DNA from 3 places in the Oceanobacillus sp. FSL K6-3682 genome. Region 3 is predicted to be linked to each of the others. Evidence: a T-box and tRNA genes for the amino acid it is inferred to sense, from the RefSeq annotation. Region 3 holds a T-box; the other regions hold tRNA genes.

Region 1 (7,102 bases), 2.4 Mb from region 3:
ACACCCGAAGTCGGTGAGGTAACCTTTTTGGAGCCAGCCGCCGAAGGTGGGACGAATGATTGGGGTGAAGTCGTAACAAGGTAGCCGTATCGGAAGGTGCGGCTGGATCACCTCCTTTCTAAGGATATATAACGGAATTTTGTACTTGGTTGTTTGGTTCAGTTTTGAGAGAGCAATCTCTCAAGGAACTTCTGTTAAAACCGTCACGTCCATGTGACAACACAGAAGTCACCACATCCGTGTGGAAGCTTGTACCTTGAAAACTAAATAAGAGTAACAACGACATCAAACTTTAGAAATAAGGCAAAAAAGCTATTGATATAGCAACACAACTGATTACGAAGTAATCAGCAAACTTATTCCAAAACTTTAGTTAAGTGAATAAGGGCGCACGGTGGATGCCTTGGCACTAGGAGCCGATGAAGGACGGGACTAACACCGATATGCCTCGGGGAGTTGTAAGTAAACTTTGATCCGGGGATTTCCGAATGGGGGAACCCACTGTTCGTAATGGGACAGGACATCTATCTGAATACATAGGGTAGATGAGGCAGACCCGGGGAACTGAAACATCTCAGTACCTGGAGGAAGAGAAAGAAAAATCGATTTCCTGAGTAGCGGCGAGCGAAACGGAAAGAGCCCAAACCAAGAAGCTTGCTTCTTGGGGTTGTAGGACACTCCATTGGAGTTACAAAGAAATTCTTTAAACGAATCGACTTGGAAAGGTCAGCCGAAGAAGGTAACAGCCCTGTAGTTGAAAAGGAATTTCCTCCGGAGTGTATCCTGAGTACGGCGGAACACGTGGAATTCCGTCGGAATCCGGGAGGACCATCTCCCAAGGCTAAATACTACCTAGTGACCGATAGTGAACCAGTACCGTGAGGGAAAGGTGAAAAGCACCCCGGAAGGGGAGTGAAATAGAACCTGAAACCGTGTGCCTACAAGTAGTCGGAGCCCGTTAATGGGTGACGGCGTACCTTTTGTAGAATGGACCGGCGAGTTACGATTGTATGCAAGGTTAAGTGGAAGACACGGAGCCGTAGCGAAAGCGAGTCTGAATAGGGCGAATGAGTATGCGGTCGTAGACCCGAAACCGTGTGATCTACCCATGTCCAGGGTGAAGGTCAGGTAACACTGACTGGAGGCCCGAACCCACGTATGTTGAAAAATGCGGGGATGAGGTGTGGGTAGCGGTGAAATTCCAATCGAACACGGAGATAGCTGGTTCTCTCCGAAATAGCTTTAGGGCTAGCCTCAAGATCGTGAGTACTGGAGGTAGAGCACTGATTGGACTAGGGGCCCCTACCGGGTTACCGAATTCAGTCAAACTCCGAATGCCAGTTACTTCAACTTGGGAGTCAGACTATGGGTGATAAGGTTCATAGTCGAAAGGGAAACAGCCCAGACCGCCAGCTAAGGTCCCAAAGTATACGTTAAGTGGAAAAGGATGTGGCGTTGCACAGACAACCAGGATGTTGGCTTAGAAGCAGCCATCATTGAAAGAGTGCGTAATAGCTCACTGGTCGAGTGACGCTGCGCCGAAAATGTACCGGGGCTAAACGTATCACCGAAGCTGCGGATTGTTCTTACGAACAATGGTAGGAGAGCGTTCAAAGTGCAGAGAAGTCAGACCGTGAGGACTGGTGGAGCGCTTTGAAGTGAGAATGCCGGTATGAGTAGCGAAAAAAGAGTGAGAATCTCTTTCACCGAATGCCTAAGGTTTCCTGAGGAAGGCTCGTCCTCTCAGGGTTAGTCGGGACCTAAGCCGAGGCCGACAGGCGTAGGCGATGGACAACAGGTTGATATTCCTGTACCACCTCATGATTGTTTGAACAATGGGGGGACGCAGGAGGATAAGGAGTGCGCACTGATGGATGTGCGTCCAAGCATGCGAGGAAGTCAGATAGGCAAATCCGTCTGACATATTTCTGAGCTGTGATGGGGAGGGAAATATAGTACCGAAGTTCCTGATTTCACACTGCCAAGAAAAGCCTCTAGTTAGATCATAGGTGCCCGTACCGCAAACCGACACAGGTAGGCGAGGAGAGAATCCTAAGGTGAGCGGGAGAACTCTCGTTAAGGAACTCGGCAAAATGACCCCGTAACTTCGGGAGAAGGGGTGCTCACTTGTGAGTGAGCCGCAGTGAATAGGCCCAAGCGACTGTTTAGCAAAAACACAGGTCTCTGCGAAGCCGAAAGGCGAAGTATAGGGGCTGACACCTGCCCGGTGCTGGAAGGTTAAGGGGAAGAGTTAGCTCTTCGGAGCGAAGCTTTGAACCGAAGCCCCAGTAAACGGCGGCCGTAACTATAACGGTCCTAAGGTAGCGAAATTCCTTGTCGGGTAAGTTCCGACCCGCACGAAAGGTGCAACGACTTGGGCACTGTCTCAACGAGAGACCCGGTGAAATTATACTATGCGTGAAGATGCGCATTACCCGCGACAGGACGGAAAGACCCCGTGGAGCTTTACTGTAGCCTGATATGGAATGTTTGTGCAGTTTGTACAGGATAGGTGGGAGCCTTTGAAGCGTGAGCGCCAGCTTACGTGGAGGCACCCGTGGGATACCACCCTAACTGTATGACCATTCTAACCCAGGACCGTAATCCGGTTCGGAGACAGTGTCAGGCGGGCAGTTTGACTGGGGCGGTCGCCTCCTAAAAGGTAACGGAGGCGCCCAAAGGTTCCCTCAGAATGGTTGGAAATCATTCGTAGAGTGTAAAGGCAGAAGGGAGCTTGACTGCGAGACCTACAAGTCGAGCAGGGACGAAAGTCGGGCTTAGTGATCCGGTGGTTCCGCATGGAAGGGCCATCGCTCAACGGATAAAAGCTACCCCGGGGATAACAGGCTTATCTCCCCCAAGAGTTCACATCGACGGGGAGGTTTGGCACCTCGATGTCGGCTCATCGCATCCTGGGGCTGTAGTCGGTCCCAAGGGTTGGGCTGTTCGCCCATTAAAGCGGTACGCGAGCTGGGTTCAGAACGTCGTGAGACAGTTCGGTCCCTATCCGTCGTGGGCGTTGGAAGTTTGAGAGGAGCTGTCCTTAGTACGAGAGGACCGGGATGGACACACCGCTGGTGTACCAGTTGTTCCGCCAGGAGCATAGCTGGGTAGCTACGTGTGGAAAGGATAAGTGCTGAAAGCATCTAAGCATGAAGCCCCCCTCAAGATGAAACTTCCCATCACTTCAAGTGAGTAAAATCCCTCAGAGACGATGAGGTTGATAGGTCCGAGGTGGAAGCGTGGCGACACGTGCAGCTGACGGATACTAATCGATTGAGGACTTATCTAAGTTTTTTGATGTCACATTACTCTTATTTAGTTTTCAGGGTGCAAATCCTAAATAAATAAGTCTGGTAGCGATAGCGAAGAGGTCACACCTGTTTCCATGCCGAACACAGAAGTTAAGTTCTTCAGCGCCAATGGTAGTTGGGGGCTTCCCCCTGCAAGAGTAGGACGCCGCCAGGCAATCCTTATTTCACAGTACCTTAATGGTAGAACTTCGGTTAATAACCGACTGGTCGTAGATTTGAAGTTTAACTTTTAAAATCTGCCTGTGAAATTATTTATTTTCCTATTAACTGGAAAATAATACCTGGCCCGTTGGTCAAGCGGTTAAGACACCGCCCTTTCACGGCGGTAACACGGGTTCGAATCCCGTACGGGTCACCAATAATGGAGGATTAGCTCAGCTGGGAGAGCACCTGCCTTACAAGCAGGGGGTCGCAGGTTCGAGCCCTGCATCCTCCACCATATAAGACTTATAAATTCATATCGCGGGGTGGAGCAGTCTGGCAGCTCGTTGGGCTCATAACCCAAAGGTCGCAGGTTCAAATCCTGCCCCCGCAACCAAAATGGTCCGGTAGTTCAGCTGGTTAGAATGCCTGCCTGTCACGCAGGAGGTCGCGGGTTCGAGTCCCGTCCGGACCGCCATATACCACCTTGGATCAACTGATAGAACCGCTGACTTGTAATTAGAGAGTCACAGGTTCGAATCCCTTTAATTCTTCCATACATAATAGTTAATTGGCTTGGTAGCTCAGTCGGTAGAGCAGAGGACTGAAAATCCTTGTGTCGGCGGTTCGATTCCGTCCCGAGCCACCATCTTAAATATGCGGGTGTAGTTTAGTGGTAAAACCTCAGCCTTCCAAGCTGATGATGAGGGTTCGATTCCCTTCACCCGCTCCATTATTAAAGTGGGCCTGTAGCTCAGCTGGTTAGAGCGCACGCCTGATAAGCGTGAGGTCGGTGGTTCGAGTCCACTCAGGCCCATTACTTATATATATTTATGATGCAAATCTCATACATTTGTATGTTAATATAAGAATTATCATGATGACCTTAACTCATGCCCAACAGCCTTCTAAGCTGCGGGTCAATGATTTAAACCCTCTCTATGAGGTCTTTTTTTAGGAAAATTACTCGATGACTGGAAGCTACTCCCGTAAAGAAGACAAGTTGTGAGAGAGTTTTTTTTTTGCATACATATTTATAACTTTCCCTCTTTGTTTGCTCCATTTTTCTCTTCAAAATCCTTTTTGCCGTATATAGCACATTCAATCGAAATTTATTTCAAAATAAAATTAGCCCTCAGCTTCAAACTAAATTATGAGGATGCTATAATTGGTTTTTCAAACTATCTTTAAAGGGAGAAATATACATGCAATTATACGACAAACCAATGAGAGCGTATTTACATAATGATTTAGCAGCCTTTGAATCAGAGGAAAATGACAAACATCTTATTTATTTTTTTGAAAAGGGTTACGTAACAGTTCTTGGTGAGTTTGATTCTGATAAGCATGCTGGAGGAAAAGCCTGTATTATTTTTAATCAGGATGATGTGATATCTGTTGAAAAAGGAATGCTGCGTTTTATTGATGTTAAGAGTTAATGAAAATAATAATAGAGCTAATGTTGAAAAATGAGCTTATTTGTGCTGTTAAAACTGCATTGCAGCTAGATGGGATGATCAAGTAGCCATTAGAAGAAACATCTTTTAGTTCGGCATTCAAAAATGTGACAGATAAGTTTATCGTGCCCCTTTCAATAGTAACGGAAGACCAAAATAAATGTTAAACTGGAATAATATATTTATTTCCCGGAAGGAGTTTAGTTACCCATGAGTAGTCCACTTCCTAAAATCGGTAAGCCTGCAATGAATGCCCTTCATCATATAAATATTAAAACAATTGAAGATGCTGCTAGGCTTGATGAAACAACACTGCTTAAAATTCATGGTGTCGGACCAAAAGCAGTCAGCATATTAAGGGATACACTAACAGAAAAAGGATTAAAGTTTGCGGAGAGTAATCAGCTCTCATTCACTCCTGACTTTGCAGTTCTTGGTGATTTAAAATGTGACAATGCCCCCAAAAGAAGAATTATTCGTGATTTTATTATAGGGCGTGCCGCCGGCAAGGAAGAAATATTAAAAGATGTCTTAACGGAGGACGTTATATGGTGTGTGATTAATAGGGAGGAGATTCATGGATTTCTGAACTTTTCTCAAAAAGTATCTGAAACAGATTACCCTGTCAGCAGCGTGGAAATAGCTATGAATCTTACCCATGGTAAAGAAGGAGCTTCACATACAACCATGACGTTAAATGATGGCAGACAGATTTATATTGCAGATTTTTTTGGGTTTGCCAGCAATAAAAAAGACGCTAAGATTAAAATGATTACAACTTATTTTGCGGGCCAATATTAATTCGGTTTCATGATCGACAATGCTTTTTGGATTAATTTGTGTGGAAGTCAAGAAAACCGGTGTTTCGTATAAAAATCCGGTTTTCTTGACTATTAAAAAGTTATTTGTATCGTTTAATTGACAAAGAGCATCTAAAGTTTTTTAAGATAGACTCTTGCCCTAATTTGTAATAGTAATCTAAAAGAATAAACAGCTACCTTTTATCTGACCAAGCCTCTGCAACTGCTAACAAATCTTTACCGGATTTATTGTCAATTGCCAGCAATAATAATCCAGTGGAGACACACTGAAGGAAGCCCCATTCCCAAATGGCTTGTTTGTCCACACCTGTTAGCATACTCAAATGGGCACACCGTTCCATACCTTTTTCTACAGGATGGTGCTTGTATTCTTCAGTCCATTCTCTCATCAAAACACCTAAATCATAAGCTTTTTCGTAGATTATGCCATCTGGATCAATCAATTTAAACTGATTTTCTTTGGATGTATCTTGTAAAATATTCGTGTTATGGGCATCCCCGTGAACGAGTACATGATTTTTCGGATTCTCTTCCTTATGTCTTGAGTGGAGAAAACGATAGGCAAATGCAATCGTCCCCTCTGAGCATGGGTAATTTAACGATTTCCAGGTGCTTTCAATAAACCCGCTAAACCAAGAAAAAACCTCTTTGTTGCTTTGCAATGTGGAATGCTGGAAAGGAACAGTCCATGTTTTTTGTAAGGTTGAGCAAATAATGTTAATCTGCTCAAGAACTGGTTTGCCAGTCTCTTTTAAAGGTTTCCCGAGGCGTCCTAATAAAGAAGCCTTTTTATCGTAATCATAGGCAAATAATTTTACATATCCATTGCCGTTTGCCAGCTCTAAAGCTTTTATCGCATTAGAAAAATCAACTTGCCAGACACTATCAGGCATTTCCATTTTTATTACATACTCGTTTCCTTGCCCGTTTACTGCATTTGCTACAAAAGCAGTTGAACCGCCAAATAAGGTTTGTCCAACTTTAATTTTCCATTGGTTTTCAAGTTCTAAAATAACATCGTTCAGTTTCTCCAGCCATTTTTTCCCGGCTTCACCATTGGCAGTGGCTCTGCTGATTACAAGTGGTGGAATTTCTCTTTCATACTTCATATAACTTTATTTAATGTAGATAATAAGATGTGGTAGAAAGCTTCTTTATCTACCGTTCTTGCAATGTCTACATTTCCATTTTTATTTGTTGTAAAGAATGTGGAACCCATCGATGATTCCTCATTTGTTTCAACGGCGACAAAGCCTTTTTCAAATTGGCATATTTCCGGGTGGAAAATGGAAACGGGCACTAAAGGATCATGTAACGTTAATTGATTGGAGCTTTCTAACCAGGCATTCCCAAAGTCGAGAACTGCTTT
Region 2 (7,102 bases), 2.2 Mb from region 3:
GAGGTCAAGCAAATCCCATAAAACCGTTCTCAGTTCGGATTGTAGGCTGCAACTCGCCTACATGAAGCCGGAATCGCTAGTAATCGCGGATCAGCATGCCGCGGTGAATACGTTCCCGGGTCTTGTACACACCGCCCGTCACACCACGAGAGTTCGTAACACCCGAAGTCGGTGAGGTAACCTTTTTGGAGCCAGCCGCCGAAGGTGGGACGAATGATTGGGGTGAAGTCGTAACAAGGTAGCCGTATCGGAAGGTGCGGCTGGATCACCTCCTTTCTAAGGATATATAACGGAATTTTGTACTTGGTTGTTTGGTTCAGTTTTGAGAGAGCAATCTCTCTTTTTGTACCTTGAAAACTAAATAAGAGTAACAACGACATCAAACTTTAGAAATAAGGCAAAAAAGCTATTGATATAGCAACACAACTGATTACGAAGTAATCAGCAAACTTATTCCAAAACTTTAGTTAAGTGAATAAGGGCGCACGGTGGATGCCTTGGCACTAGGAGCCGATGAAGGACGGGACTAACACCGATATGCCTCGGGGAGTTGTAAGTAAACTTTGATCCGGGGATTTCCGAATGGGGGAACCCACTGTTCGTAATGGGACAGGACATCTATCTGAATACATAGGGTAGATGAGGCAGACCCGGGGAACTGAAACATCTCAGTACCTGGAGGAAGAGAAAGAAAAATCGATTTCCTGAGTAGCGGCGAGCGAAACGGAAAGAGCCCAAACCAAGAAGCTTGCTTCTTGGGGTTGTAGGACACTCCATTGGAGTTACAAAGAAATTCTTTAAACGAATCGACTTGGAAAGGTCAGCCGAAGAAGGTAACAGCCCTGTAGTTGAAAAGGAATTTCCTCCGGAGTGTATCCTGAGTACGGCGGAACACGTGGAATTCCGTCGGAATCCGGGAGGACCATCTCCCAAGGCTAAATACTACCTAGTGACCGATAGTGAACCAGTACCGTGAGGGAAAGGTGAAAAGCACCCCGGAAGGGGAGTGAAATAGAACCTGAAACCGTGTGCCTACAAGTAGTCGGAGCCCGTTAATGGGTGACGGCGTACCTTTTGTAGAATGGACCGGCGAGTTACGATTGTATGCAAGGTTAAGTGGAAGACACGGAGCCGTAGCGAAAGCGAGTCTGAATAGGGCGAATGAGTATGCGGTCGTAGACCCGAAACCGTGTGATCTACCCATGTCCAGGGTGAAGGTCAGGTAACACTGACTGGAGGCCCGAACCCACGTATGTTGAAAAATGCGGGGATGAGGTGTGGGTAGCGGTGAAATTCCAATCGAACACGGAGATAGCTGGTTCTCTCCGAAATAGCTTTAGGGCTAGCCTCAAGATCGTGAGTACTGGAGGTAGAGCACTGATTGGACTAGGGGCCCCTACCGGGTTACCGAATTCAGTCAAACTCCGAATGCCAGTTACTTCAACTTGGGAGTCAGACTATGGGTGATAAGGTTCATAGTCGAAAGGGAAACAGCCCAGACCGCCAGCTAAGGTCCCAAAGTATACGTTAAGTGGAAAAGGATGTGGCGTTGCACAGACAACCAGGATGTTGGCTTAGAAGCAGCCATCATTGAAAGAGTGCGTAATAGCTCACTGGTCGAGTGACGCTGCGCCGAAAATGTACCGGGGCTAAACGTATCACCGAAGCTGCGGATTGTTCTTACGAACAATGGTAGGAGAGCGTTCAAAGTGCAGAGAAGTCAGACCGTGAGGACTGGTGGAGCGCTTTGAAGTGAGAATGCCGGTATGAGTAGCGAAAAAAGAGTGAGAATCTCTTTCACCGAATGCCTAAGGTTTCCTGAGGAAGGCTCGTCCTCTCAGGGTTAGTCGGGACCTAAGCCGAGGCCGACAGGCGTAGGCGATGGACAACAGGTTGATATTCCTGTACCACCTCATGATTGTTTGAACAATGGGGGGACGCAGGAGGATAAGGAGTGCGCACTGATGGATGTGCGTCCAAGCATGCGAGGAAGTCAGATAGGCAAATCCGTCTGACATATTTCTGAGCTGTGATGGGGAGGGAAATAGAGTACCGAAGTTCCTGATTTCACACTGCCAAGAAAAGCCTCTAGTTAGATCATAGGTGCCCGTACCGCAAACCGACACAGGTAGGCGAGGAGAGAATCCTAAGGTGAGCGGGAGAACTCTCGTTAAGGAACTCGGCAAAATGACCCCGTAACTTCGGGAGAAGGGGTGCTCACTTGTGAGTGAGCCGCAGTGAATAGGCCCAAGCGACTGTTTAGCAAAAACACAGGTCTCTGCGAAGCCGAAAGGCGAAGTATAGGGGCTGACACCTGCCCGGTGCTGGAAGGTTAAGGGGAAGAGTTAGCTCTTCGGAGCGAAGCTTTGAACCGAAGCCCCAGTAAACGGCGGCCGTAACTATAACGGTCCTAAGGTAGCGAAATTCCTTGTCGGGTAAGTTCCGACCCGCACGAAAGGTGCAACGACTTGGGCACTGTCTCAACGAGAGACCCGGTGAAATTATACTATGCGTGAAGATGCGCATTACCCGCGACAGGACGGAAAGACCCCGTGGAGCTTTACTGTAGCCTGATATGGAATGTTTGTGCAGTTTGTACAGGATAGGTGGGAGCCTTTGAAGCGTGAGCGCCAGCTTACGTGGAGGCACCCGTGGGATACCACCCTAACTGTATGACCATTCTAACCCAGGACCGTAATCCGGTTCGGAGACAGTGTCAGGCGGGCAGTTTGACTGGGGCGGTCGCCTCCTAAAAGGTAACGGAGGCGCCCAAAGGTTCCCTCAGAATGGTTGGAAATCATTCGTAGAGTGTAAAGGCAGAAGGGAGCTTGACTGCGAGACCTACAAGTCGAGCAGGGACGAAAGTCGGGCTTAGTGATCCGGTGGTTCCGCATGGAAGGGCCATCGCTCAACGGATAAAAGCTACCCCGGGGATAACAGGCTTATCTCCCCCAAGAGTTCACATCGACGGGGAGGTTTGGCACCTCGATGTCGGCTCATCGCATCCTGGGGCTGTAGTCGGTCCCAAGGGTTGGGCTGTTCGCCCATTAAAGCGGTACGCGAGCTGGGTTCAGAACGTCGTGAGACAGTTCGGTCCCTATCCGTCGTGGGCGTTGGAAGTTTGAGAGGAGCTGTCCTTAGTACGAGAGGACCGGGATGGACACACCGCTGGTGTACCAGTTGTTCCGCCAGGAGCATAGCTGGGTAGCTACGTGTGGAAAGGATAAGTGCTGAAAGCATCTAAGCATGAAGCCCCCCTCAAGATGAAACTTCCCATCACTTCAAGTGAGTAAAATCCCTCAGAGACGATGAGGTTGATAGGTCCGAGGTGGAAGCGTGGCGACACGTGCAGCTGACGGATACTAATCGATTGAGGACTTATCTAAGTTTTTTGATGTCACGTTACTCTTATTTAGTTTTCAGGGTGCAAATTTAAAAAAAGTGTTGCATTTTTATTCTGAAGTGCATATAATATAACTTGTCCTTGTTTTTAAGGAAACATCTTCAAGTTACATATTGTATTGTCTGGTGGCGATAGCGAAGAGGTCACACCTGTTCCCATGCCGAACACAGAAGTTAAGTTCTTCAGCGCCAATGGTAGTTGGGGGCTTCCCCCTGCGAGAGTAGGACGTTGCCAGGCTTTAAATCCGGAGGATTAGCTCAGCTGGGAGAGCACCTGCCTTACAAGCAGGGGGTCGCAGGTTCGAGCCCTGCATCCTCCACCATTATGCCGGCCTAGCTCAACTGGTAGAGCAACTGACTTGTAATCAGTAGGTTGGGGGTTCAAGTCCTCTGGCCGGCACCATTTTCCTTTTAAGGAGCCATTAGCTCAGTCGGTAGAGCATCTGACTTTTAATCAGAGGGTCGAAGGTTCGAATCCTTCATGGCTCACCATTTGCGGGTGTGGCGGAATTGGCAGACGCGCTAGACTTAGGATCTAGTGCCTTCGGGCGTGGGGGTTCAAGTCCCTCCACCCGCACCATTAATTAAATAAAGGCAATACGCGGAAGTAGTTCAGTGGTAGAACATCACCTTGCCAAGGTGGGGGTCGCGGGTTCGAATCCCGTCTTCCGCTCCAAATATTGCCGGGGTGGCGGAACTGGCAGACGCACAGGACTTAAAATCCTGCGGTAAGTGATTACCGTACCGGTTCGATTCCGGTCCTCGGCACCATAAGCGCCCGTAGCTCAATTGGATAGAGCGTTTGACTACGGATCAAGAGGTTAGGGGTTCGACTCCTCTCGGGCGCGCCATCGGGAAGTAGCTCAGCTTGGTAGAGCACTTGGTTTGGGACCAAGGGGTCGCAGGTTCGAATCCTGTCTTCCCGACCATTACATGAATATAACATGGGGCCTTAGCTCAGCTGGGAGAGCGCCTGCCTTGCACGCAGGAGGTCAGCGGTTCGATCCCGCTAGGCTCCACTCAATAACTTTTAAATAAGTTGTTGACAATGGTTTTGAAACATGATATATTGATTTGGTCGCCGTTTTTAAAAGCGACAAAGAAATTGCTCTTTGAAAACTGAACAAAACAACCAGTACGAAAGAAGAAAAACACCTCGTTTTTCTTGAATATTTAAGTCAGAAGTTGACTTCTGAAAGCTAAAGAAACAAACACTTTTATGGAGAGTTTGATCTTGGCTCAGGACGAACGCTGGCGGCGTGCCTAATACATGCAAGTCGAGCGCGGGAAGCGGACAGAACTCTTCGGAGGGACGTTCGTGGAACGAGCGGCGGACGGGTGAGTAACACGTAGGCAACCTGCCTGTAAGACTGGGATAACTCGCGGAAACGCGAGCTAATACCGGATAATACTTATCATCTCCTGATGGTAAGTTGAAAGGCGGCTTTTGCTGTCACTTACAGATGGGCCTGCGGCGCATTAGCTAGTTGGTGAGGTAATGGCTCACCAAGGCGACGATGCGTAGCCGACCTGAGAGGGTGATCGGCCACACTGGGACTGAGACACGGCCCAGACTCCTACGGGAGGCAGCAGTAGGGAATCTTCCGCAATGGACGAAAGTCTGACGGAGCAACGCCGCGTGAGTGATGAAGGTTTTCGGATCGTAAAACTCTGTTGTCGGGGAAGAACAAGTATGATAGTAACTGATCGTACCTTGACGGTACCCGACCAGAAAGCCACGGCTAACTACGTGCCAGCAGCCGCGGTAATACGTAGGTGGCAAGCGTTGTCCGGAATTATTGGGCGTAAAGCGCTCGCAGGCGGTTCTTTAAGTCTGATGTGAAATCTTGCGGCTCAACCGTAAACGTGCATTGGAAACTGGAGGACTTGAGTGCAGAAGAGGAGAGTGGAATTCCACGTGTAGCGGTGAAATGCGTAGAGATGTGGAGGAACACCAGTGGCGAAGGCGACTCTCTGGTCTGTAACTGACGCTGAGGAGCGAAAGCGTGGGGAGCGAACAGGATTAGATACCCTGGTAGTCCACGCCGTAAACGATGAGTGCTAGGTGTTAGGGGGTTTCCGCCCCTTAGTGCTGAAGTTAACGCATTAAGCACTCCGCCTGGGGAGTACGGCCGCAAGGCTGAAACTCAAAAGAATTGACGGGGACCCGCACAAGCGGTGGAGCATGTGGTTTAATTCGAAGCAACGCGAAGAACCTTACCAGGTCTTGACATCCTTTGACCGCTCTGGAGACAGAGTTTTCCCTTCGGGGACAAAGTGACAGGTGGTGCATGGTTGTCGTCAGCTCGTGTCGTGAGATGTTGGGTTAAGTCCCGCAACGAGCGCAACCCTTGATCTTAGTTGCCAGCATTTAGTTGGGCACTCTAAGGTGACTGCCGGTGACAAACCGGAGGAAGGTGGGGATGACGTCAAATCATCATGCCCCTTATGACCTGGGCTACACACGTGCTACAATGGACGGAACAAAGGGAAGCAAGCCCGCGAGGTCAAGCAAATCCCATAAAACCGTTCTCAGTTCGGATTGTAGGCTGCAACTCGCCTACATGAAGCCGGAATCGCTAGTAATCGCGGATCAGCATGCCGCGGTGAATACGTTCCCGGGTCTTGTACACACCGCCCGTCACACCACGAGAGTTCGTAACACCCGAAGTCGGTGAGGTAACCTTTTTGGAGCCAGCCGCCGAAGGTGGGACGAATGATTGGGGTGAAGTCGTAACAAGGTAGCCGTATCGGAAGGTGCGGCTGGATCACCTCCTTTCTAAGGATATATAACGGAATTTTGTACTTGGTTGTTTGGTTCAGTTTTGAGAGAGCAATCTCTCTTTTTGTACCTTGAAAACTAAATAAGAGTAACAACGACATCAAACTTTAGAAATAAGGCAAAAAAGCTATTGATATAGCAACACAACTGATTACGAAGTAATCAGCAAACTTATTCCAAAACTTTAGTTAAGTGAATAAGGGCGCACGGTGGATGCCTTGGCACTAGGAGCCGATGAAGGACGGGACTAACACCGATATGCCTCGGGGAGTTGTAAGTAAACTTTGATCCGGGGATTTCCGAATGGGGGAACCCACTGTTCGTAATGGGACAGGACATCTATCTGAATACATAGGGTAGATGAGGCAGACCCGGGGAACTGAAACATCTCAGTACCTGGAGGAAGAGAAAGAAAAATCGATTTCCTGAGTAGCGGCGAGCGAAACGGAAAGAGCCCAAACCAAGAAGCTTGCTTCTTGGGGTTGTAGGACACTCCATTGGAGTTACAAAGAAATTCTTTAAACGAATCGACTTGGAAAGGTCAGCCGAAGAAGGTAACAGCCCTGTAGTTGAAAAGGAATTTCCTCCGGAGTGTATCCTGAGTACGGCGGAACACGTGGAATTCCGTCGGAATCCGGGAGGACCATCTCCCAAGGCTAAATACTACCTAGTGACCGATAGTGAACCAGTACCGTGAGGGAAAGGTGAAAAGCACCCCGGAAGGGGAGTGAAATAGAACCTGAAACCGTGTGCCTACAAGTAGTCGGAGCCCGTTAATGGGTGACGGCGTACCTTTTGTAGAATGGACCGGCGAGTTACGATTGTATGCAAGGTTAAGTGGAAGACACGGAGCCGTAGCGAAAGCGAGTCTGAATAGGGCGAATGAGTATGCGGTCGTAGACCCGAAACCGTGTGATC
Region 3 (7,102 bases):
CTTTTTCCACTGCAACATGAAATATACCTAATTGATTATCTACGACAGCATGGATTATATCTGTTTCAATATTTTCTTCACGCATTAAATACTCCGCACGGGAAGCGAAAAACGCCAGCAAGTCATCGTTAGAAGAAGCGTTTATTGTTAAACCGGCATTCTCTAATACAGATAAAGTATACTCAATTAGTGATTCTATGGTTAAATCCCAATTTTGATCCTTCAATATACGCAGGATGCCCATTGCCTGCCTTCTTAAGCCATATGGATCCTGGGAACCGCTCGGGATAAGACCAACACTGATACATCCGGCAATTGTATCTATTTTATCCGCGATACTTAATACTGCACCGACTGTCGTGGCAGGAAGCTCACCATGGGACTGCTTCGGCAGATAATGCTCGCGGATAGCTTGAGAAACCTCTTTAGCTTCTCCAAAGTAAGCAGCATATTTCTCACCCATAACGCCCTGCAGCTCTGTAAATTCATTTACCATATTGGTCATCAGATCAAACTTACTGATTTCAGCTGCACGAACAACTTCTTTAAGCTCTTTTAAGGAAAGCTCCTCTGCTAAATGCTTAGCAATTGTTTTAACACGATTAACCTTCTCGGTATACGTACCAAGCTTCTCCTGGAATATAACCCTGGTGAGTTTTTCCTGGAAGAAATCAATCGAAAGCTTTTTATCTTCTTCGAAAAAGAATTCTGCATCCGCAAGACGGGCACGAAGAACCTTCTCATTTCCCCGGATTACTGTTTCCAGCTCATAATCATCACCGTTTCTCACGCCGACAAACTTAGGAAGCAGTTCACCACCCTGCTCTACAGGAAAATAACGTTGATGCTCGGCCATAGATGTAATCAGAACTTCATTTGGCAATGCTAAGAAAGAGGTAGAAAAGCTGCCCACAAAGGCTGTCGGATATTCCACAAGATTTCTTACTTCATTTAATAGATCTTTATCAACAGGAATTTGGAAATCATTTTTCTCTTGTAAAGCACCAAGCTGCTTCACAATTTTAGCCTCGCGTTTTTTAGCATCAGCAATTACATAATTATCGTTTAGCAATTGCTCATATTGTTTCGGTTCATCTATTGTAAGCTTACCACTGAGGAAACGATGTCCATATGTGAAATTGCTTGTTTTCACATGAGCTATTTCAAATGGGATCACTTCATTACCGTAAAGCGCAGCCAGCCAGCGGATTGGCCGTGCATAACGCAATGTTTCATTTGCCCAGCGCATATTTTTACCAAATGTAATCGACTCAATAATATCCTTAAATTCCGGAAGTAAGGATTGCACAGACTTTCCTTCAATATATTTTTTTACATAAATATAAGAAGTTCCCTTCACTTCTTTAATATAAATATCATCCGTTGTTTTTCCCTGTCCCCGGGTAAATCCTTCCGCTGCTTTTGTCCAATTATCCTGGTCATCCTTAGCAATCTTTAAGGCAGGTCCTTTTGCCTCTTCTTCGATAGATGCCTGACTCTCAGCTACTTCTTCTATAAGGACAGCTAATCTGCGCGGTGTTGAGAAAGAAACTGCAGATGCGTAGGAAATACGTTGTTCATCCAGCCATTTTATTGTTTTATCTAAAAATTGAGCTTCTGCATCGTCTATGAAGCGAGCCGGCAGCTCCTCTAATCCAATTTCAATTAATACATCCTGTGCCATTTTAGTTCCCCTCCTTTTTCAACATTGGAAAGCCTAATTTTTCACGCTCTTGTACATAAATCTTTGAAATGCTGCGGGCCAAATTACGAATCCGGCTAATGTAACCTGTTCTTTCTGTTACAGAAATAACACCTTTAGCATCCAGAAGATTGAATGTATGTGAGCATTTTAAAACGTAGTCGTATGCAGGGAAGACGAGCCCTTTTTCCATCGTTGTTTTTGCTTCCTGTTCATATTTTGTAAATAAATCAAATAACATATCTGTATTTGATGTTTCAAATGTATAGACAGAATGCTCATACTCCGGCTGATAGAAAATATCTCGAAGTGTCACGCCATTATTCCACTCTAAATCAAATACATTTTCTTTATCTTGAATATACGAAGCGAGCCGTTCTATCCCATATGTTAATTCAACAGTTACCGGGTTGGCTTCTAAACCGCCAATCTGTTGGAAATAAGTAAATTGTGTGATTTCCATACCATCTAACCATACTTCCCAGCCAAGACCGGCAGCTCCTAACGTCGGGTTCTCCCAATTATCCTCCACAAAACGGATATCATGCTTGAGTGGATCAATCCCCAGCTTTTTCAAAGACCCTAAATACAGTTCTTGAATATTTGACGGAGAAGGTTTCATAATAACCTGGAACTGATGATGCTGATACAGTCGATTCGGATTTTTTCCGTATCTGCCATCAGCCGGCCGTCTGGAAGGTTCTACATAGGCAACATTCCATGGTTCTGGCCCCAAGCTTCGCAGCAGCGTCATCGGAGACATCGTTCCAGCACCTTTTTCTGTATCATATGCCTGCATTAAGATACAATTTTGTTCTGACCAATGATTTTGTAAAGTTAAGATCATTTCTTGAATATTCATTTACTCCACTCCTTTAATGGATAAGAAATTTACATCGTATTTCACGTTCAGCAGAACCAATAAGAAAAGCCGTCCCTATGTCTGCTTTAATGACAGACATAGGGACGGCTTAAAACCGCGGTTCCACCCTATTTGCTCTTGTTTTATAAGAGCCTCTTTTCATTGTTGTTACTCCGAAGCTCCTTCCTGAAGTCTCTATATACCTGGCTCGCACCATTTCCAGGCTCGCTTTTTACAGACAATACTTCAGTACTTTTCTTCATCATCGTAACGACTATTTCATAACATTTATACTTAAGATATATGTACAAATCATACTCTATCCGTCCTTGACTTGTCAATTATTACTTAAATAAATCCAGCTGATCCAAAAACTTTCGCGACTTTATGAAATATCCTCCATAACGATCATAATAAGCTTTTAAAATGGCCTGGAACATTTTCACGTTTTCTGGTTTCATTTGGATGGATCCGATACGTTCTAATTCTACCTCGGAGAACAGATATAGAATCCTGGCCAATTTTGGAGAAAGTTCTATTGCTTCCGGATCCAAATGGCGGCATTTAGGACATAAAAAACCGCCCTCCACGACAGAAAACACAAAAGGCTGCTGCACCGACCCACAATTTATACATTGATTTAAGAGTGGGGCAAACCCAGCTTTTTTATAAAGTTTTAATTCATACATCATTATTGGAATTTCAGCCTGATCATTCTCTTCAATCCACTTTACTGTTTGTTGAAATTGTCCAAATATGTACGGATCTATATTTTGATTTTCCAAAAGCTTATCTGTAAGCTCTGCAACATAGGAACAATAAGCTGTTTTCACGAAATCTTCGCGTATTTTGCGATGTGAGTTTAATAATTCTCCTTGCTGTATTGTACTCAATCCGCTTCCAAGATAAACAAAAAAACGGGCAAAAACGAATGGCTGAGTAACAGCAGCCATTCGACTTTTTGGTTTTTTTGCCCCTTTTGCCAAAGCTTGGAACTTCCCAAACTTTCCGCTGTAAATTGTCACTAATTTATGTGTTTCACCATAATCTTTTGTTTTTAATACGATACCATCTATCTGTTCCAGCACTCTAAATCACCCGGCCTCACTTTGTTTTGAACAGAAAAATCATCGTTATATCTCTGTGGTTAAACAGATGGTAAATCTAAACTCCCAGTCATAGAAGATCGGGTCTGTTCTTTTTGTTTCACTTCCGGGTTTAATTCTCCTTGCTGCTCTAATTCTTTTAATAATAAATAGGTTTCAATGTTTCCTGTTTGACAAAACAAATACCATGTTGCATCTAGCACAAGAAACCCCCGCCTTTCAAATTATTTTTTGCTAAGACTAAAGCAATTACTTAAAAAATACCCTGTTATTAACTTCCCGCTTCTTTTATAGGTTGGTTCGATTTGAACATTTCATGAGTATAAAAAATTACCATCTTTAAGAGGTTGTTCTTAAAAATCCAATGAAAATGTCACAAACTTTAATACTCATCAAGTCGGAATCCAAATTCATGCAATTGATTTTGTTTGTTTCTCCAATCTTTTTTTACTTTCACCCAAAGCTCTAAATACACCTTAGAGCCAAGTAAAGCTTCAATATCACGGCGTGATTGCTGGCCAATTTTTTTCAGCATGCTCCCTTGCTTTCCAATTAATATACCTTTTTGGGAGCTTCTTTCTGTAACAATCGTTGCTTGTACCAATAATTTTTCATTTTCATTCTTCTCTATATTTTCAATGACAACAGCAATCGAATGAGGAATTTCTTCCTTCGTATGATGCAATACCTTTTCTCGGATAAGCTCAGAAATGATGAATCTCTCGGGATGGTCTGTTACCTGATCGGCAGGATAATACTGTGGCCCATCTGGAAGTTTTCCAGCAACCACCTCTAACAGATGATTAACATTATTTCCATCTAATGCAGAAATTGGAATAATTTCATCAAACGAATAAAGATCCTTATACTGGTCAATCAGCTTCATGAGCTTTTCTGGATGAATTTTATCAATTTTATTAATTACCAGATAGACCGGCTGTTTCACTTTTTGCAGCAAGTCAATGATGTATTGGTCCCCGCGCCCATATCCTTCATCTGCATTAATCATGAACAAAATATTATCCACTTCATTTAAAGTATTCTCTGCCACCTGCACCATAAAATCGCCTAATCGATGTTTCGGCTTATGAATTCCAGGTGTATCAATAAAAATCATTTGGTATTCCTTGGTTGTCAGGACACCTTGAATTTTATTTCTTGTTGTTTGTGCCTTATCACTCATTATTGCTATTTTTTGACCAATAACCCGGTTCATAAAAGTTGATTTTCCCACATTTGGTCTGCCAATAATTGCAATAAATCCTGATTTAAAATTATTTGTCATGCTACGTTCCTCCGAATTTCTATTGTTTGCTTGCTTCTTATCATACTACATTTTTATGTTCGTTTCACTATATCGACAAAACCTTTAACAAACATACAATTTCAATTGTTTTTTGAGTAATTTGGTTAAGATTAACCAAGAAATGTTTTAATTTTTTTAATAGGTCTGCTCTTTTAAATTTGCCGGGGCAACTCTTGTCAGCGTTTTTATATACCTTTTTATTCTAAAAAAGAGGCTCCTGATAGGATCCCCTTTTGTAAATAATTATCGGATTATAGAAGCTGCATTATTTTTGGTCCGAAAATAAGTACTCCGACTACAACAGATATAATAGCTGTAACAAGAACGACACCTGCAGCAATATCTTTTATTTCCTTTACTCTTTCATCATAGTCCGGCTGAATAAAATCCATAATCCGCTCAATGACACTGTTTATCATTTCTGTGATAAGCACGAGACCTATGGTTAATAAAATAACTGCCCATTCGATGAGAGAAAGTTTGAAAAAGAAACCTAATGTAACTACAATTGCTGTTGCTGTGAGATGCAGCTGAAAATTAGACTCCTTTTTCACAACCGTTTTTAGCCCTGCCCAAGCAAAACGGAATCCAACAATTCTTTTTTTATCTTTCAATGCCAAATTCACCTAGGATTTCGTCCTGTCTGCGGAACATTTTCTTCTCATCCTCCACATTCATATGATCATACCCAAGCAGGTGTAAGAATCCATGCAATGCTAAAAAGGCCAGCTCTCTCTCAAAGCTGTGATTATATTCTTCTGCCTGTTCTTTTGCTTTATCTATCGAAATAATGATATCTCCCAGCACAACAGGCAATCCCTCCCCGACAATTTCCAGCTCTTCGTCTTCCATTTCCTGCATTGCAAATGAAATTACATCTGTCGGTTTGTCTTTATCACGATAGTCTCTGTTGATTACTTGAATTTGTTCATTATTCACAAAGCTGATGGAAACTTCTGCGTCATGAGCCACCTTCTCAGCTTTTCCAGCAAAGGTGAGCAGCTTCTCTACAAGCTCTATATGCTCATCAGCTACAATACCTGTTTCATCTTGAAAATCAATCATCATTATTTATCACCTTCCTCTTTCGGATACTGAATTCTGGAATGGAAAATTCCTTTTAAAGAATCGCAAATTGAATGTTGAATGGTTTTTAACTCTCTTAATGTTAAAGGACTGTTATCTAATTGTCCATCTGAAATTTTACTGCTGATAATAGCCGAAACAATTGAATCAATCTGCTCAGGAGTCGGATCCTGTAATGAGCGGACAGCCGGCTCTACAGAATCACAAATGCAGATAATAGCTGTCTCTTTGGTTTCCGGCTTTGGTCCAGGATATCTGAAATCCGATTCCTCCGTTTCAGGATTCAGCTCCTTCGCTTTTACGTAAAAGAACTGAACTAAAGAATTCGAATGATGCTGCTTCGCAATATCAATGATTTCCTTAGGCATTTTATGCGCTTTTAACATATTTGCTCCATCGGTTGTATGACGGATAATAATATCTGCACTTTCTTTTGGCGGCAGCAGGTCATGCGGATTTTTATTTGGCATCTGATTTTCAATAAAAAATCCCGGCCGGACTGTTTTACCAATATCATGATAGTAAGACCCTACCCGCGCCAATAAGCCATTTGCTCCTACTGCTTCACATGCTGTTTCACTGATGTTGGCAACCATTACAGAATGGTGATATGTTCCAGGTGCCTCCACCAGAAGCTTCTTCAACAACGGCTGATTAGGATTGGATAATTGCAGTAGCTTCATATCTGTTAATGTTCCTAAAAAGCTCTCAAATAACGGCAATATCCCAATTGCCAGGATCGCAGAGAGACAGGCAGCTGCAATACCAAAGCCAACATATAAAAACACATCAAACCATGTATATTTTTCAAAGGACAGGAATAAAAATAAAATAATGACAGCAGAATGGATAAGGATTAACCCGATTGCAGTTTTTAAAATAACTAAACGTTCACTTATTTTTTTCATTAATACAATCGCTGCAAGCTGAGAGAAAAGAAAATAAATAGCAGCTTCGACGTGCAGCATCCCGGCAATATAATTATTAAACATAAATGCAGCTAATATAGCATATAAAATGCTCAGCCGTATGGCAGTACG

What was found. The T-box of region 3 lies ahead of glyQ (glycine--tRNA ligase subunit alpha). A T-box ahead of a tRNA ligase gene usually reads a tRNA of that ligase, here a tRNA-Gly.
Region 1: it encodes a tRNA-Gly, which carries the amino acid that the T-box ahead of glyQ (glycine--tRNA ligase subunit alpha) is inferred to sense. The anticodon was not compared.
Region 2: it encodes a tRNA-Gly, which carries the amino acid that the T-box ahead of glyQ (glycine--tRNA ligase subunit alpha) is inferred to sense. The anticodon was not compared.

What each region holds. Positions count from the first base shown of each region.
Region 1 covers NZ_CP150263.1:371,245-378,346, forward strand. The annotation lists rRNA gene MHH51_RS01945 (16S ribosomal RNA) at 1-118, shown strand, start outside; rRNA gene MHH51_RS01950 (23S ribosomal RNA) at 372-3,292, shown strand; rRNA gene rrf (5S ribosomal RNA) at 3,353-3,468, shown strand; tRNA gene MHH51_RS01960 (tRNA-Glu) at 3,598-3,672, shown strand; tRNA gene MHH51_RS01965 (tRNA-Val) at 3,678-3,753, shown strand; tRNA gene MHH51_RS01970 (tRNA-Met) at 3,776-3,852, shown strand; tRNA gene MHH51_RS01975 (tRNA-Asp) at 3,857-3,933, shown strand; tRNA gene MHH51_RS01980 (tRNA-Phe) at 4,029-4,104, shown strand; tRNA gene MHH51_RS01985 (tRNA-Gly) at 4,115-4,188, shown strand; tRNA gene MHH51_RS01990 (tRNA-Ile) at 4,199-4,272, shown strand; gene MHH51_RS01995 (hypothetical protein) at 4,661-4,894, shown strand; gene MHH51_RS02000 (DNA-binding protein) at 5,123-5,713, shown strand; gene MHH51_RS02005 (aminoglycoside phosphotransferase family protein) at 5,907-6,842, opposite strand; gene MHH51_RS02010 (nucleoside hydrolase) at 6,839-7,102, opposite strand, start outside.
Region 2 covers NZ_CP150263.1:99,544-106,645, forward strand. The annotation lists rRNA gene MHH51_RS00490 (16S ribosomal RNA) at 1-276, shown strand, start outside; rRNA gene MHH51_RS00495 (23S ribosomal RNA) at 466-3,386, shown strand; rRNA gene rrf (5S ribosomal RNA) at 3,525-3,640, shown strand; tRNA gene MHH51_RS00505 (tRNA-Val) at 3,650-3,725, shown strand; tRNA gene MHH51_RS00510 (tRNA-Thr) at 3,730-3,805, shown strand; tRNA gene MHH51_RS00515 (tRNA-Lys) at 3,819-3,894, shown strand; tRNA gene MHH51_RS00520 (tRNA-Leu) at 3,898-3,982, shown strand; tRNA gene MHH51_RS00525 (tRNA-Gly) at 4,004-4,078, shown strand; tRNA gene MHH51_RS00530 (tRNA-Leu) at 4,085-4,173, shown strand; tRNA gene MHH51_RS00535 (tRNA-Arg) at 4,177-4,253, shown strand; tRNA gene MHH51_RS00540 (tRNA-Pro) at 4,255-4,331, shown strand; tRNA gene MHH51_RS00545 (tRNA-Ala) at 4,349-4,421, shown strand; rRNA gene MHH51_RS00550 (16S ribosomal RNA) at 4,619-6,181, shown strand; rRNA gene MHH51_RS00555 (23S ribosomal RNA) at 6,371-7,102, shown strand, end outside.
Region 3 covers NZ_CP150263.1:2,766,452-2,773,553, forward strand. The annotation lists gene glyS (glycine--tRNA ligase subunit beta) at 1-1,684, opposite strand, end outside; gene glyQ (glycine--tRNA ligase subunit alpha) at 1,686-2,564, opposite strand; T-box leader at 2,662-2,839, opposite strand; gene recO (DNA repair protein RecO) at 2,909-3,652, opposite strand; gene MHH51_RS13870 (YqzL family protein) at 3,712-3,873, opposite strand; gene era (GTPase Era) at 4,053-4,955, opposite strand; gene MHH51_RS13880 (diacylglycerol kinase family protein) at 5,228-5,590, opposite strand; gene ybeY (rRNA maturation RNase YbeY) at 5,580-6,044, opposite strand; gene MHH51_RS13890 (HDIG domain-containing metalloprotein) at 6,044-7,102, opposite strand, start outside.